2 regions of the Shewanella vaxholmensis genome follow, and region 1 is predicted to be linked to the other one. Evidence: riboswitches for the same ligand, from Rfam matches in the RefSeq annotation. Region 1 holds a riboswitch; the other holds the start of a gene.
The links. Region 1 has a riboswitch for cobalamin ahead of Q4Q46_RS10555 (TonB-dependent receptor). Riboswitches for the same ligand answer to the same signal wherever they lie in the genome.
Positions count from the first base shown of each region.

Region 2: it holds a riboswitch for cobalamin, as region 1 does, so the genes downstream of both, Q4Q46_RS02665 (ABC transporter ATP-binding protein) here and Q4Q46_RS10555 (TonB-dependent receptor) in region 1, are expected to answer to the same signal.

Region 1 covers NZ_JAUOEV010000010.1:41,919-45,073, forward strand. Annotated here, with positions in the region: gene Q4Q46_RS10555 (TonB-dependent receptor) at 1-1,248, opposite strand, end outside; cobalamin riboswitch at 1,358-1,590, opposite strand; gene Q4Q46_RS10560 (hypothetical protein) at 1,727-2,395, opposite strand; gene Q4Q46_RS10565 (RCC1 domain-containing protein) at 2,611-3,155, opposite strand, start outside.
Region 2 covers NZ_JAUOEV010000002.1:123,597-126,751, forward strand. Annotated here, with positions in the region: gene Q4Q46_RS02660 (FecCD family ABC transporter permease) at 1-952, opposite strand, end outside; gene Q4Q46_RS02665 (ABC transporter ATP-binding protein) at 921-1,814, opposite strand; cobalamin riboswitch at 1,915-2,080, opposite strand; gene Q4Q46_RS02670 (histidine phosphatase family protein) at 2,285-3,010, opposite strand.

The DNA.
Region 1 (3,155 bases):
AGGACGGTAGTTTAGGCCGAACTCGAATGCAGTAGCATCTTCATCTAAATCGATACCACTAGGATAAACTTTGCGATCGACTAACTCGTCGGTCACCCGCGCATATCGCCCACCCACAACATAACTTAGGGTATGACTTAATGGCACAGTGGCTTGTAAGTAAGCACTTTGTGTTTGCTGCACATTACTGCGCGCCATAGTGTCAAAATCAGCCTTACCACGGCTAATGTCTAAACCTGTGACTAGGTTTAGCTCACCTTGACGCGTACTGTAGTTAGCTAACGCTTTAGGACTAAACATCAACAGTGATCGCGTATTACGGCTCTGTCCCCAGTTCAATGATGACACTAAGGTATCGCTGTAATCTAAATCCGCCGCCAGCGCCCAGTTTTGATTGAGCTGATGCTGGTAACCCGTACGCGCCGCAGTGGTCATTTCGTGAGAATATTGCTTATCGTTCCCAGAGTCACGTGGGTTGTCTTTAAATTGATCTTTTGTAAGCGAGCCAGGATTTTCACGGTCATCATCGTAATAGCTGGTTTCAACGAAGAACGAGTCTGTGGCCGTTTTATATTGAATGCGGCCAAGAATAGAGCCGGTTTCGTTAGCATTATGTTTGCGATAGTTGTCACCTTGGTTGTAACTACCGGTGAAAAAGTAACGCCAATCTTTGTTGATCGCGCCAGACACATCACCGCGACCTTCATAGGTATCAAAGCTGCCGCCGGATAACTGTACGCTACCGCCGGTATTTTCAGGGGATTTAGTGACAATATTGATCACGCCGCCCACGGCTTGGTCACCATAAAGCACACCCGCACTACCCGATAAAATTTCGATGCGCTCGACTTGGTTAAGCGGAATGGCATTAAGACTAGGGGCAGCAATATCGATATTATTGAGGCGACGACCATCAAGTAAAATCAGCGTGTTATTCACAGCAGTGCTGGCGCTAAAGCCACGCATCGCAAAACTAGTACCGATGTTATTATCTGAAATTTGAATACCACTTTGACCGCGTAAAACCTCAGTCACACTAGTGGCACCGCTCATTTCAATCGCCGCAGCGTCAATCACATTCACATTCGCGGCAATATTTAACGGGGTATTGTCAGAGCGGCCGATCACGACAAGATGCTCGTCGACTTTCGCTGTGCTGCTAGCGTCAGCCGCCATAGCGGGCGCGATAACGGAAAAACTGCAAAGGCTACCGATCAGCAGCGCGATTTTGGTTGGATTTGTTCCCATTTTACCTTTAACTCCTGCAAGGAAAACGGGGCATTAGCGCCACGATACTGTTCATTCAGTAAAAGATACTGACAGTGACTATCGCATTTTGAGGTCTGCCCACCGAAATCTCAAAAACACCTTTAGGGCCGGTCTCCGGACTTAGGCTATGTTAATCCGTAAAAATAGAATTAACGCGAGACTGACCTTTAACATTCTGACTATCGGGTTCTGTCTTGAACACACCAATCAAACGCGGTCTTCTCTCACCTTTTACCGTTGCGGGGGCAGTGCCAGAATTTCACTGGCTTCCCGATTATCTCGCGGCTTTCGCACGCAAGCACCTCAGAAGGTTGACTAAAAATTTGATTCATAGGGTACAGCCATCAATAAAACAGCGATACTCCCTTAAGGCTCAGCACATTATAGAGCCTGAGCGCGCGCATTATAGACGTCTATACGGATGAAAGTCCATCAAACTCAAGCGAGCGTCTACAGCCTACTTCAAGGAGAATGGGACTAAAGTGGAAATAAAATCTTGGCTATTATCCGCCTGCAGCGGCGGTTTATCGGCAGAAAAAACGGCACCTCGCATCGACTTATGCAACAGATACAAATCTTTATTGCCACTAACAACCGTATAGTAGCCAATTTCCCCTTGAGGAGTTGAAGCATAGGCTTTGGAATTCAGTGCCGTCACACCGTGCATATTGGGCATGGCTGTACAGCCTAGAATGGCATGAAATCCAGCGTGCCCATCGACTTCGTTGTCACCGAGCTTCTGGTACACCACTTCGCCGTCACAGGTCGATTTATAGGTCTCGGCCATCGCATCTAAGAAGCGCTCAGGGCTAATACTCTCGGCCATATCCTTAAAACCCTGCACGCAAAATAGTGCACTCCACTGGGTTAATGCTTCCTGCTCAGGCACATATTCTGCCATAAACATGCCTGCTTGCTCCTCATGATAAGCCTGCTTCCAGCCCGCAGGCAGATTGAACCCTAATTGCTGACCAAATACCGGCAATACATGGGTATGAGCAGCGCCGCTTTCGCTCCGAGCTATATCTAATGTGGCTTGAACTGGCTCTGAGCCAATTAAGCTGCAGAGTAACAACACACTGGCACCTTGAAACAATCCAATAGGTGAACACAATGCTAATTTCATACTTATCATCCTTGTATCGCACTTATAACTAATACTAATTAATACGACATCATGAAATTGAACAGAAAACACCCAGCATTCTAGCGAATAACCCAGATTGAAAACAGTCAAAAGCTTAGATTAACTGCCACTTTGAAAGAAATAATCACTGTCACGGCTTGAATAACAGAGAAATACTCCGTTTATCTGCGCCGTGATGGTAAAAAAGGTTAGTGCTATTCGCTAAACAACCACATTTTTACTTCAGGTTTAGGCCTTTCCTGACTCAGAATCGCCTGCCGTTGCTCTGGCGTTTCGCATTGGATAACAGGGGTAAAATCCAGCGGCTTAATCACCAACGAATCGGCAGGCGGTACCGAAGATTTAGCGAACATCTCGTTATTCATCGACCAAGAGACCCATTCCCCCTTTTCACTGATCCCGACATAACCCTCACCCGCCCTCGCTAACCAAGTTAATCGCGGGATGCGTTCTATGAGCTTCTCGACATTTTCTAGGTTAGCCCTATAGCCTACTGGCACGACTTTGCCGTCAGGACGGGTGAATACAAATGATGCTGAACCTATGGTGATTTTGCTTCCCTCCTGCCAATATCGATTGAGGATCTCTTGGGCATAGTGAAAACCATATAGATAGGCGTAGTCACTGTCATCGACGAGGATTTGAGGTACGGCATTGTCACGCAGCAACAGAAATCCCGTGCCGACACTGACAATACTGTTCACGCCTTTAATATCCGTTTGTTTGAGCCAATCGATAC
Region 2 (3,155 bases), on a different contig from region 1:
TCAAACCGACAAACCCAATACCGCCGCAGGTAGCGACTAAAATCGCGGTAATCAAGGAGCAGAGCAGCAGCATATTGAGTCGCAACTTAGGCACATTCACCCCTAAGGTATGCGCCGTTTCATCCCCCGCCTGCAACGCCATGATCTGCCGTTTCATGCCTAAAATAATGAACAAACTCGCGCCAATCACCAGTGTCGGTAGCACTAATAAGGACCAACTGGCCTTGGCGAAACTGCCTAAACTCCAAAACAACACAGAAGCCGTCGCCTGCGGACTGGCGAAATACAGCAGCAGACTCGTTAGCGCGCCGAACATAAAGGAGGTCGCCACGCCTGAGAGCAACATGCGCTCCACTTGGCTATTGAGCCCAAGGCCAGACAAGGCCAGCACTATCAGTACCGACAAACTGGCGCCAATAAAAGCGCCGAAGGGCAAGCTAAACCAAAGCAAACCCGACAAGGCGCCCGAACCACTAAAAATCCCCGAGTTCGCCGCCATACCCGCATTCTCAAAAAATCCAGAGCCCGTGAATAACGTCAACATCACCACAGCGCCAAAGGACGCGCCTGAGCTAATGCCAAACAAATAAGGGTCAGCCAGCGGATTGCGGGTCACGGTTTGCAACACACTACCCGCCAAGGACAAGCCCGCACCCGCCACAAAGGCCAGTAAAATGCGCGGCAGTCTGAGCTCCATCACGATGCGCTCCGTCATGCCATTGGCCTGAGTGAGGTTGGCCATTTTATTGATAAACACTTGGATAACATCCATAAAACTGATGTTCGCCGCGCCAAAACTCGTGGCGGCAATGGGGGTTATCAAAGTGATTATGCCTAATGCGACCAGCATCAGTTGTTGTCTCGTCAAAGGTGTCACGATACGCCCCAAATGTGAGATGAAATGCTGTTTACTCCCTGAATCATCCGCCCTCGCCTCGCTCAGCCAAAGCATCAGCCATGCTGTGCGTCGAATCATGGTAGCCATAAAAATAGCTGATTAAGGGCTTTTTATGTTGTGGATGGGGCGATACCTGAGCGCACACGCCGAACACATCGCCAATTCGCGCCTCGGTTAATACCTCGGTTGGTGTGCCCATAGCGCTAACTTCACCGTTATGGATCAACAACAAACTGTCGCACAGAGCGCTGGCTAAATTAAGATCGTGAATAGAGGCAATCACGCTGATGCCAAGGCTACGCACTAATTCGAGGATTTGGATTTGATAACGCACATCGAGGTGGTTGGTTGGCTCGTCGAGGATCAGCAGTTGCGGCTGCTGCACTATGGCGCGGGCGATCAAGGCACGCTGCTTTTCACCGCCGGATAAGTGCTCGTACTGTTGATGCATTTTATGACTGAGGCCGACTTTCTCTAAGGCTTTGGCAATGCGCTCGCCATCACAGCTCGAATTGGTATCGAACATGCCCTTATGCGGTGTTAAGCCCATGCTGACCAATTGCTCTGTGGTTAAATCAAAATAGTGCGGCGTGTCTTGCTGCACTACAGCGACGCGGCAGGCAAACGCCTTGGGCGATAAACGCTCAATATCTTGATCAAACAGGGTAATTTTGCCCTGAGTCGGGCGAACAAAGCGATACAAACAGCGTAGCAAGCTAGACTTACCCGCACCGTTAGGGCCAATCAAACCCAGCATCTGCCCCGTTGGCAGCGCAAAGTTAATATTGGAAAGAATGGTTTTGCCATCGATACACCAGCTTAACTGGCTGACATCGAGCGCGACCGTCTGGCTCGCTGATGGGCGAGTGTCGCTGTCATTCAAAGCATGGCTCGTTTGGATGGCAGAGAGTTTCACCAACGCGGTGCTCCTAGCGAGTCCAAACCTGAATTAAAAAAGGTTGTGCACATTGTCATCGGCTCCCTCGAGTCACCCGCTCGAGAACTAAGGCTGCACGCAGCGATAACAGAAATAGGCAGGTCTCCTGACTCGTCACTTTTTGTATTGAAAACAATATAAAAAGTCACTCACAGTTGCGGGCACAGTTCGGGCTGACTGACGAGCAGCTCCCCGATTCCCTATTATGCTGAGATTGATTTCAAGCCTTTGCAGCGTGCCTCGGCAATAGTTGCCACAGAACACCCTCGCACGACTAAAAACTCCCAACACCTATTTCTGTGACGTCATCCGGTACACTGCCACCAGCCTTGCAAGGCCGCGTGCGTCAGGGGACGTCAGGAAAAAGCATTATCCTATATTTACCTTAATAGGCAATCGACAATCACGCTGGTAAGATAAGAAAAATCTTCACCTTAGGGCTACGCGGATCACTCGCAGCGCCCGCTCGGCCAATCTAAACGCCAGTAACAAACGCCGTGTTCATCTTGCAGCACATTAATGCTCACCACGGCCGCCACGGGTAAATCGAGTTGACTGTAAAAGCCCACCGCCCGCTCAACCCCAAGGGCGCGCGCCATTAAGTGACGGATCACTCCGCCGTGGGTCACGACCCATACTTTGGCAGCCAGTTCGCCCGCACTCAAGCTCACACCCGCTCCCACAGCCAGCTCGGCGTTATGTGAGTCGACGGTCAATCGTTCAAACTCGGCGGCGAGTATCTGGTCAATGGCGCCATTCACCCGCGACTCGAAGCTTGCCATAGTTTCCCCATTGGGCGGCGGTGTTTGCCAAGGGTTTTGCCAATAGGCCGCTAAGCGTTCGCCCTCTTGCTGATAAAGCTCATCGAGCCGACGACCGTCCCAATCGCCAAAGTCGATTTCCTGTAAACCCGACAAAAACTGCGCCTGCAATGGCCTTGACTCAGATACCAGCACCGCCGTCGAATGCAGCTCGGCGGCAAAGGCTTGGGCAAATTCGCCGCAGCGGCGTGAAGTCGAACTATAAATCGCGCTGCAGGTACTTGCCTGCGCCTCAACAGCAGCCGACATTTGCTGCCAGCCCTTTTCGCTTAAAGGCACATCCACACGGCCGCGTAAAATGGCGCCGCCTTCACACTCGCCGTGGCGTAACAATAACAATCGAACTTGTTTCATCGTATTCCTATGTCTATCACTCATGGCAAATTTTGTTGAAAACCCACATTAGACCCGTCGTCCTATATACTCAATTACGCCCTAGCCCTGCAAATAGCCTAACAACTAGCCCTAAAAAAAGATCCGTTAAACTGGGTGAAAAGTG